Regions from separate parts of the Martelella mangrovi genome, predicted to be linked through region 2. Evidence: riboswitches for the same ligand, from Rfam matches in the RefSeq annotation. Region 2 holds a riboswitch; the other holds the start of a gene.
What was found. Region 2 has a riboswitch for cobalamin ahead of metE (5-methyltetrahydropteroyltriglutamate--homocysteine S-methyltransferase). Riboswitches for the same ligand answer to the same signal wherever they lie in the genome.
Positions count from the first base shown of each region.

Region 1: another riboswitch for cobalamin. It lies ahead of ABID12_RS01820 (TonB-dependent receptor domain-containing protein); the one in region 2 lies ahead of metE (5-methyltetrahydropteroyltriglutamate--homocysteine S-methyltransferase).

Region 1 covers NZ_JBEPLY010000001.1:382,708-388,307, reverse strand. Annotated here, with positions in the region: gene ABID12_RS01830 (FecCD family ABC transporter permease) at 1-937, opposite strand, end outside; gene ABID12_RS01825 (ABC transporter substrate-binding protein) at 930-1,784, opposite strand; gene ABID12_RS01820 (TonB-dependent receptor domain-containing protein) at 1,815-3,749, opposite strand; cobalamin riboswitch at 3,918-4,117, opposite strand; gene pncB (nicotinate phosphoribosyltransferase) at 4,207-5,511, opposite strand.
Region 2 covers NZ_JBEPLY010000004.1:214,918-220,517, forward strand. Annotated here, with positions in the region: gene ABID12_RS07880 (beta-mannosidase) at 1-2,150, opposite strand, end outside; cobalamin riboswitch at 2,412-2,633, shown strand; gene metE (5-methyltetrahydropteroyltriglutamate--homocysteine S-methyltransferase) at 2,745-5,066, shown strand; gene ABID12_RS07890 (DsbA family protein) at 5,206-5,600, shown strand, end outside.

The sequences.
Region 1 (5,600 bases), on a different contig from region 2:
TCACGACCCCGATCTTCAAATCCCGCTCCGGCGCGATCAGCCGGACGGCGACATCGGCGGCGAGCAGGACAGCAGCCCCCCCGAGCGCGCTGGCGGGCAGAAGGCGCGAGGGCAAGGACCCGACAAGCGGACGCAGCAGGTGCGGCACCACAAGCCCGACAAAGCCGATTGCGCCGGAAACGGCCGTTGCCGCACCGACACTTGCGGCCACGCCCCAGATCACCTGCCGTTCGGTGGTTTTCGGCGCATGGCCGAGACTGACGGCCGCATCATGCCCGAGGATCATGGCATCGAGCGCGCGGGCTGCGGAAAACAGCAGCACCCAGCCGAACGCCATGAACGGGATGGAGAGCCAGAACTGCAACATCGAGCGATCGGCCAGCGAACCCAGCATCCAGAACATGATTTCCGTGGCGGCGAAGGGATTGGGCGAAAGATTAAGCGCAAGCGAGGTCATGGCGGCGGCAAAACTGGTGACCGCGACACCGGCGAGGATAATGGAAAGACTGCGCGCGCCGCCGCCGGCAAGAAACCGCACCAGCACCACGGAGGCAAAGGCGAAGGCAAGCGCCAGAATCGGCAAGGCCAGCACAAACAACGCCGAAAGCCCGGTATAGATCGCGATCACCGCGCCGAACGAGGCCGACGCCGAAACGCCGAGCAGGCCGGGCTCGGCCAGCGGATTGCGCAGATAGCCCTGCAGCACCGCGCCCGAAAGGCCGAGCGTTGCCCCGATGGTGAACCCCAGCAGCGCGCGCGGCAGCCTGATCTCCTGCATGATCAGCGCAATCGCGCCCGCATCCCGGCTGAAAAGCCCGGCCAATGCCGCCCGGAACCCGAAACCGGCTGGACCAACCGTCAGAGACGCCAGAAAAAGCAGACTCACGAGCACGCCAAGACCGGCAAGAAGCAGGCAATAACGACGCTGTTCACTCATGTCCGTTGCCTTCCGCGAGGCCACTCCTGAGGCGGACGATTGCGTCAAGATTGAACGGCCCGCCGCAGATCGTCAGACGACTAGGAAGATCAATGAGTTCTACCTTTTCGGCCGCTGCGCGAAACGCGGGATGGGCAAACGGCGCCTCGGCCAGTGCGGGTGCATCATAGCCGCTGTCGCCGCCGATGATAACCTCGGGCGCCGCCATGATCAGGCGTTCGAGCGGCAGGCGGCCGAGACCATCGATACCGGCGGAAATGCCGATATTGTCGAGCCCCGCATCGGCAACGATATCGCCGGCAAGCGTGCCCTCGCCCGAGGTGTAGCCATTGGCATAGTAAAGCGCTGCGGTCTTGCCGCTTGCCGGCTGTTCCAGCAGGGCCGCGCGCATTTCATCCATGTCCGCGACAATCCGTTCGGCCGCCGCCTCACGCCCCAGAAGATGACCCATGCGCAGAAGATTGTCGCGCACATCCTCAAGCGAGGCCTCCGGCGCGAATTCGGCAACGGGGACACCGAGCCGTTTCAGAAGGTTGACCGTCTCGCGGGTGGTATAGCTGCCGGCGAGCACCAGATCCGGTTTCAGAAGGAACACTTCCTCCGCCTGCCCGTGATTGAGCGGATAGGCCGCGGCCTCTTCCGCCATGGCGGAGACGGCCGGATCGACGGCAAGAGCCGATATGGAAATGAGCTGCCCCTCGCCCGCAAGCGCCATCGCCATCTGATCGGTGCACAGATTGATCGAGACCACACGGGCCGGTGCGTCTCCTTCATCGAGTGCAAGAGCCGAAGGAACAGCAGAAAACAGGCAAAGAAGGCCGGCGCAGACGGCTTTGACAGACAGCATTGTTCGAGCCGACCGCGCCGACCGCATCATCTAGAACGTCCTTTGGTAGGAAAGCGTCACCGTGGTGCCGGGCGCATTATAGCCGTAGGCGGTCTCATAGTCTTCATCGAACAGGTTCTCCACCGCGAACTTGACGCGGGCGGCCTGATCGATGTCGTAGAGCGCCGAGACATTGACCAGCGTATAATCGCCAAGCTGGGGATTAAAGCTTGCCGTATTGGTCCAGCGGCTGCCGACATATTCGATATCGGCATTGAGATTGAGCGCCTCGGTTGCCTGCCAGCTTGCGGCTGCCGTCAACTTCAGACGGTTCTGATTGGCGATATACTGGTCACTGGTTTCATTTTCGGGCAAACGATATTCGAAGCCGAAATCAAGACCGAGACGATCATCCATGAGCGCTTGCGACCAGACCGCCCGCACACCGGAAATCTTCGCCTTGTCGATATTTTCCATCGTGCCGATATACGACGGCGGCGCGGACACATAGGCGATCATGTCGTCGATATGGTTCTCATAATAGACGAGGTCGATGACCGTGCCGTTGCCCGAATCCCAATTGATGCCTGCTTCCCAGTTCTTCGAGGTTTCCGCGTCGAGATCCGGATTGCCCATATAGGAACCGTCATAGGCCCAGTAGAGATCGTTGAAGGTGGGGGCATTGAAGCCCGTGGAAAACGAGGCGCGCGCCGTCAGGCCGGGGACGAGTTCATAGCCAACCCCGGCATTATAAGTAAGCGCGCCGCCGAACTGCTCGTCGGCATCGTAGCGCAGGCCGGCATTCAGCGTCAGCGCCTCGTATTCAAGACCGTACTGGCCATAAAACGCGCCGACATTGCGGCTGGTCTCGGTGTAATCGACGGAACTGTCCACCGTCTCGCGATAGGCCTCGCCACCGAGGGTGAAGGTATTGAGCGCTCCGCCGGTGAACACTTCCTTCGTGGTGGAGGCGGAAAGACCAAACCGGTTGGTGTCGTAATGCGTGTCGGCTTCCGGATGGCCATCGCGGAAATTCTTCTGGTAGTCGAAGGCCGAGTAGATTTCGAAGACCGACGACCAGTCGTCGGAATGATCCACTTCGGCACCGAGCTTGAAGGCCGAATTGGTCTGGATCGACTGATTGGCGCCGTAGACCGTGTCTCCGGTCACCCAGTCGGCATAGGGCGCGCTGTCGAAATGCGGGTTGGAGCGGGCATAAAAGCCTTCCGAATAGAGCCGGCCCCAGGTGAAGTCCTTGCCGATCGAATAGTTGAGCGAGCCCTGCAGGAAACCATCGCGCCCGGCTTCATGAACCGAATTGGCCGGCGTGGTGAAATCATAACCCTCGGTCCCGATCAGGGAGAGGCCGAGATTGAAATCGACGCCGTTGTCGGTGATCCCGCGCGTGGCGATCGTGCCGAAGCCGCCCCAGGGCCAGGTCACACCGGTTTCGACCGTGGTGCAGATCGCCGCACCGTTCGCACAGGCCGATCCGTCCCTGGTAATGATGTTGATGACACCGCCGATCGCATCCGCGCCCCACTGGGCGGAGTGCGCGCCTTCGGCGATTTCAACCCGTTCGATGGCCGACAGCGGTATATTGGAAAGATAGGCCGAGCCCGCCGTGGCGGAGGCCACCCGCATGCCGTCGACAAGCACCAGCGTCTGCGATGCGCTTGCCCCCCTCAACGTCACCGAGGCCTGCGCGCCCTGCCCGCCATTGGTGGTGATGTTGACGCCCGGATATTTCCGCAGAAGCGACGGCAGGTCGGGCGCTGCGGATTTTGCGATATCTTCCTCATCGATCACCGTCACGGTGGAGGTTGATTGCGTGATCGTTGAAGGACGGCGCAAAGGCGTGGTCACATAGACCGGTTCAAGCTCGGTCACGACATCGTCGAAAGGCGCGGCGTCCTGCGCCAGCACCTGCTGTGCCGGTATCAGGGCCAAAAGCGCGGCAGAGGCCGCAAGCAGAGATTTGTTCATTCCATGTCCCCAAGGCGGTCGGCGTGACGCCGGCCGAAAAAGCCCGTCGGGGACAACTGCTTTTGACGCGGAAACACCCGGTCGCGATCCTGTCCCGTCGGCGGCAACATCGTTTCGAAATGTCACCGCGACGGCAGACCGCGCCAAAACAAGAACCCCGTGTTCCGGCAAGGGTGACGGGATCGGGCAGGTCTCCTGGCTTCCGCGTCATCGCCATTGTTTCCGTCTTCCCGGATCAATCCAGTGACGTCATGGAAACGGCTCTGCGGCTACAGTTGCGGGGGCAGCCACGGCCTGAGGCAAGCGCCCTGTCCCGTGTTCCCTTTTCATCCGTTCTTGCGAACGGAACCTGATCCGCGCGCAATCTATGCGGCGCGCATCCGCAGTGTCAACGCAGCCAACCCCGTGATTTGTACGAACAAATCCGGGTATTGCTTTTCGGCCACAGGTTGGGCTTTCACACCAGCACAGGCTGGTCGAACATGTCTTCGGAGCCGAAGAATTTCAGGTAGCGTTCGACTTCCTTCGGGTCGCCGGTCGCCTTTTGCGGATTGTCGGAAAGCTTGACGGCCGGGCGGCCATTGGCATCCGTCACCTTGCAGACGACGGAAATCGGCTTCAGCCCGCCGACGCGGTGCGGCGCGCAGCCGATGAAGTCGTTGGTGAGGTTGGTGCCCCAGCCGAAGCTCATGCGCACACGGCCCTGAAAATGCTTGTAGGCCTCGATGATCGCGTCCACGTCCAGACCGTCGGAAAAGATCAGGATTTTCTCGCGCGGATCGCGGCCCATCTTCTTCCACCAGTCGATGATCTTCTCGCCGCCTTCGATTGGCGGGGCGCTGTCGGGGCGGAAGCCGGTCCAGTCGGCAACCCATTCGGGCGCATTGCGCAAAAACGCCGTGGTGCCATAGGCATCGGGCAGTGCGATCAGCAGGTTGCCGCCGTAAAGCTTGTTCCAGTCCTGCATCACCTTGTAGGGCGCTGCGGCCAGTTGCTCGTCGGTTTCGGCAAGAGCGGCTGCGACCATCGGCAGTTCATGGGCATTGGTGCCGACGGCTTCCAGATCGGTATCCATGGCCAGAAGCACGTTGGAGGTGCCGGTAAAGGCCGGGCCAATGCCTTCCTTCAGCGCTTCCACGCACCAGCGCTGCCACAGGAAGGAATGGCGCCGCCGTGTGCCGAAATCGGAGATTTTCAGGCCGTCGAGAGCCGCCAGCCGCTCGACCTTGGCCCACATCTTGGCCTTGGCACGGGCATAGGTGACATCGACGGTGAACAGCCCGAGATCCTTCAGGGCCGAGCGGGAGCGCAGCTCGTTGATGATGCAAAGTGCTGGAATCTCCCACATCGTGGTTTCCATCCAGCGGCCGTGAAAATCGAGCTGATACTGGCCGTCGCGTTTGGTGAGTTCATATTCCGGCAGGCGGAAATTGGCGAGCCAGGTCAGGAATTCCGGCTCGAAGATCTGCGAACGGCCGTAAAACGAGTTACCGGCCAGCCAGATCATTTCCTTCTTGGTCAACCTGATCTCGCGCGCGTGGTCGAGCTGGTCGCGCAACTCGCCCTCGTCGATCTCGTCGGCTAGGCGCACCGAGGTCGTGCGGTTGATCACCGAGAATGTCGCATTGACGTCCGGATAGAGTTTCCAGATCATCTGCAGCATCAGAAGTTTGTAGAAATCCGTATCCAGCAGGCTGCGGATGATCGGGTCGAGCTTCCAGCTATGGTCGTAGACCCGTGTTGCTATATCGGTCTTCGGCATCGCCGTTCGCTCCTCGGCTTTTCAGGCGCCGTTGCGGCGGAAAAATAGCGCGAAGGGCCGCCATGCCGCCCTTCCGGGCCCATGACTTA
Region 2 (5,600 bases):
GACTGATCGCGCCAATCGAAGACCAGAAAGGCGCTTTCTTCCAGGGTTTCCGGCCGGATGCGCGCCACTTCGACAACACCGGCAGCCTTCGCCGCCACCGGATAATCGCCGAGCTCGGCGACCTTGCCGGATGTCGCATCGACGCTGCGCAGCCGGACCGTGACCGGCGTATCATCGGTCTTGTCGGAAACGGCCAGCAGCGTGATCGCGCCGGTATCGGGGTCCGGCTGGGCGGTCACCATCAGATCGGCAAAAAAACGGCGGGCGAGATACTGCGTGGTCTTCCAGCCACCGCCATATTCAAGGCTCGACCAGCTTGCCACCGGCCAGGTGTCGTTCAACTGCCAGAACAGCGTGCCCATGGTGCGCGGCCTGTTGGCCCGCCAGAATTCGATTGCCGTCTTCATGGCCAGCCCCTGCCCGAGCTGGCTGAGGTAAACCATATCCTCGAAACTGTCGGGAAAGCGGAAATAGCGGGCAATGGTTTCGACAATCCGGCTATTGCCACCCTCATTGCGCTGATGAACATCCAGAACGGCGGAGGAGACATTCCGGTCTTCCTCATCGGTGAAGCTCCTGATCACCCGCATGGACGGGAAGGACTGGAAACCGAATTCCGAGCAGAAGCGCGGCCTGACGGTGCGGTAGTGCTCGAAATCCTTCGCCGAGTGCCAGACATCCCAGAAATGCATGTCGCCGGACGTGTCCACATGCCAGCCGTCGCCGAAATCGAGACGACCGACGGAGGGCGATGAGGGACGGAACGGCAGACCGACATCCTCATCCTCCACCGCTTCTTCCAGCGCATGGTTCAACCGATCATAGATCGCCAGATAACGGTCGCGGTTCTCAAGGCTCTCCTTGTACCAGGTCAGGGCGCCGACCAGTTCGTTGTCGCCGCACCACAATGCCATTGCCGCAAAACGCGAAAGCCTGCGCAATTGCTGGCGCGCTTCCTTGCGCACCAGATCGAGCCAGTGCCGCTCATGAGCGGGGTAAAGATTGCAGGCGAACATAAAATCGTGCCAGATCATCAGGCCGAGTTCGTCGCACAGTTCATAGAACCAGTCGGCTTCATACTGCCCGCCGCCCCAGATGCGGATCATGTTCATATTGGCGTCGACAGCCGACTGCAGAAGGTCGCGCACCTGTTCGGGTGTAGCGCGTTCGGGCAGCGCGTCGCCGGGGATCCAGTTGGCGCCCTTCATGAAGATCTCGCGGTCGTTGACCTTGAACGCAAAGCGGTTGCCGATCTCGTCTTCGTCGGTCAGCAACGCGACATCTCTAAGGCCAATGCGGAAATCCCGTGTCTGGCCGCCAAGCGAAACGGACAGGTCATAAAATGCCTGCTCGCCATGACCGGCCGGCCACCACAGGCGCGGGCTTTCCACCCGGGCCGTCACGGTCACACGATTTTCACCGGGAAAGGCATGAAGCGTCGCAGTTGCCCGGTGGCCATCGATTTCCACGATGGCGTCTTCGACCGCCGGCGCGAAGGCAAAGGCGTGGAGCGTCACATCCAGTTCCACGGCGCCATCTTCGTGACGCTGACGGATGGCCACATCATCGAGACGGATCGATCCGGTGCGCACAAGCGCGATATCGCCGTAAAAACCGAGCGGGCACAGCGCGATCCCCCAGTCCCAGCCGCCATGGCACTGCGTCTTGCGCAGGAAATTCAGGTGACCGATGCGGCTATTGGTCGAAAACGGCATCGGGAAATCGGAGATTTCCGCCCTTTTTGCAGCTTCCAGGGAATTGGACAGGAATGTCACTTCGATGAGGTTTTCGCCTTCGCGCAAAAAGCCGGTGATGTCGAAGTCATAGCGCAGGAACTGGCTCTCGCAGTGCCCGACCGGTTTGCCGTTGATACGCACTTCGGCGAGGCAATCGACGCTTTCGAAACGCAACGTGAAGTGCCCGTTGTCCATGCTTTCCAGATTGAACGACCGTTTTGCGGTCCAGACCGAACGGTGCACCCAGTCCGTCAGGGTTTCATTGTCACGCCAGTAGGGATCTTCGATCTTGCCTGCGGCAAGCAGGGCGGAATGAACATCGCCCGGAACGTTCAGTTCGACTGCGACGTCTGCGTCGTCGCACGTCGCCGTCCAGCCGTCGTTGAGAATGATCGTTTCTGCGACATTTGCCATGATGTTCCGTCTTCCCTGTTGCTCTCGGTCGCCCCACGCGGAGAATTGCGCACAAACCGACCGTCTTCCCGCTCGCCTTTTAGCCTTTTTCAGGCATCGTGCGAAACGCCTAACCGGCAATATGCGTGAACTTTTCGCCAGAGTTTTGCGCAATCGGCGACCGACCACAGAGACCAAAGTCCCAAAAGACACTCGTAATGACATAACGAATTAATTATATAAATATATCTTTATATCAATTGACAATCGATACCGGTCGGATAACACTGCATCCGCTCTGGTTCGCTGTGATGGGTTGATGCCCATCCCCGCGCCAAGAGGGAATCCGGTGCGCTGTGCGACATCATTGTCAGCGGCAATTCCGGAGCTGCCCCCGCAACTGTAAGCGGAGAGTGCCTTTCCACATCGTCACTGGGCAACCGGGAAGACGGAAAGGCGCGCCGACCCGCAAGCCAGGAGACCTGCCAGAGCCTTGTAACTGTCCACGGGCGGGGTGTCCCGGTGGTGCTGCGAAACCGGCGTGGGAGGTCACTCCCGCGGTGTTTTCTCATGCTTTCCGCCAACCCATGCCCCCAACTTTGTCTGGGGTATGAAATGCCAAATACGAAACCTGCCGTCGCAAGCCTCGGCTTTCCGCGCATCGGCGCACGACGTGAACTGAAATTCGCGCTGGAATCCTGCTGGTCCGGCAAATCCGGCGCTGCCGAACTTCTCGATACGGCCGAACATCTGCGCCGCAAGAACTGGCGCCTGCAACAAGAAAAAGGGATCGATGTGATCCCGTCGAATGATTTCTCGCTCTACGACCATGTGCTCGACACCGCGGTCATGGTCGGCGCAATTCCGCAGGAATATGGCTGGACCGGCGGTGACGTCTCGCTTGAAACCTATTTTGCCATGGCGCGCGGCGCACAGACGAGCGCTGACGATGCCGGTTGCGGCCATGCCGGACACGGGCGCGACGTGCGCGCGCTGGAAATGACCAAGTGGTTTGACACCAACTACCACTATCTCGTGCCCGAACTGACGGAATATCAGACCTTTGCACTGTCCTCGACCAAGCCGGTCGATCACTACCTTGAAGCCAGGGCGCTGGGCATCGAAACGCGTCCGGTCATTCTCGGCCCCGTCACCTTCCTGAAACTCGCCAAGGCGCGGGGATCCGATTTCGAACCGGTCACGCTGCTGCCGCGTCTTCTGCCGGTCTATACCGAGCTGCTCATCAGGCTCCATGAAGCAGGCGCAGAATGGGTGCAGATCGACGAACCCGCGTTGGTGCTCGACCTGACGGACGATGAACGTGCAGCTTTCGAAAACGCCTATGACGTCCTCACCAAGGCCGTACCGGCGCTGAAGCTCATGCTCGCCAGCTATTTCGGCGACCTCGGCGACAATGCGCAGACGGCACTGAACCTGCCCGTTGCCGGTCTGCATTTCGATCTCAAACGCGCGCCTGATGCGCTGGATGGCATTCTCGCAAAGGCCGCGCCCGAACAGGTGCTTTCGCTTGGCGTCATCGACGGACGCAACATCTGGCGGGCAGACCTTCCCGCACTTCTCGAGCGGCTGCGTCCGGTGATCGAGGCGCGCGGCGCGGACAAGGTTCAGATCGCACCGTCCTGCTCGCTTCTCCATGTGCCGATCGATGTCGCGCTGGAAACCGAACTCGATCCGGAACTGAAAAGCTGGCTGTCCTTCGCGGTCCAGAAGCTCGAAGAGCTTTCCGCCCTGGCCCGCGGGCTTGGCGGCGAAGCGATTGACGAGGCGCTTGCGGCTGCCGGCAACGCCCTTGCCGCGCGCAGCCGTTCGCCGCGCGTCCACAATGATGCGGTTGCCGCCCGGCTTGCCGCCGTCAGCGAAAACGACCGCAAGCGCAAAAGCCGCTTTTCCGACCGCATTGCCCTTCAGCGCATGAAGCTTGGATTGCCGCTGTTTCCGACGACGACAATCGGTTCCTTCCCGCAGACCAGCGAAGTCCGCAAATCCCGCGCAGCCTTCAATCGCGGCGATCTCGACCGGGCGGCCTATGACGGCTTTCTTCAGACCGAGACGGAAAAGGCGATCCGCTTTCAGGAAGACATCGGCCTCGACGTGCTGGTTCATGGCGAATTCGAGCGCAATGACATGGTCCAGTATTTCGGCGAAAAACTCTCCGGCTTCGCCTTCACCAAGCATGGCTGGGTGCAGAGCTACGGCTCACGCTATGTCCGCCCGCCGGTGATCTTCGGCGACGTTTCCCGGCCCGCGCCGATGACGGTCGACTGGTGGCGGTTTGCGCAGTCGAAGACCGAAAAACCGGTCAAGGGCATGCTGACCGGTCCGGTCACCATCCTCAACTGGTCGTTCGTGCGCGACGATATCCCCCGTTCGCAGACCTGCGCCCAGATCGCGCTTGCCATCCGTGACGAGGTTGTCGATCTGGAAACCGCAGGCGCTGCCATTATCCAGATTGACGAAGCCGCCCTGCGCGAAGGCCTGCCGCTGCGCAAATCGGAGTGGAAGACCTATCTCGACTGGGCAATCGACGCCTTCAGGCTTTCGTCCTCGGGGGTTGCGGATGAAACCCAGATCCACACCCATATGTGCTATTCGGAGTTCAACGACATCATCGATGCGATTGCAGCGATGGATACGGATGTGATTTCCATCGAGACCTCGCGCTCGAAGATGGAACTGCTCGATGTCTTCACCGCCTTCGACTATCCAAGCGAAATCGGGCCCGGTGTTTATGACATCCACTCGCCCCGCATTCCAGCAACAGGCGAGATGACCGAGCTGCTGTCGCTCGCCCGCAAGCGGCTTGATGACCGCCAGATCTGGATCAACCCCGATTGCGGCCTGAAGACGCGCGGCTGGGCCGAGGTCAAACCGGCGCTGGTCAATATGGTCGAAGCCGCAAAAGCCCTGCGCGGCTGAACGGCCTTGCAAAACGCCCCGGCCCTTTTGGGGCCGGCGGCACGCTCGCGTTTGAGGAGGGCGCGCTCGCGCAAAATTGATGGGTGGCAGGATGGCGCCGTCCCCTATACTAAGCCGGATCAGAATCAAGGAGACCGGCATGACGGACCGCCGCACCATTTTGAAAGGCATGCTTGCAGGCTCGGGCCTTGCGCTGTTTCCGATCGGCGCATATGCCCATGAGCCCTCGCCGGAAAACGTGTTTTCCGATCCGAATGCCCCCGTCCTCGGCAATCCGGACGGCGATGTCACCGTTGTCGAATATTTCGATTTCCAGTGCACCTATTGCAAGCGCGATTATCCGATGGTGCGCGATGTCGTCGCCAAGGATGGCAATGTCAAACTGGTGATGAAGGACTGGCCGATTTTCGGCGACGTTTCCGTTTATGCCGCGCAGGCCGTTCAGGGCGCTGCCGCCCTTGGTGAATACGAAACCGCGCTCGATACGCTGATGGCGGCAAAAGGCGCGCGCCTGACCCATGAACGGGTCGAAAC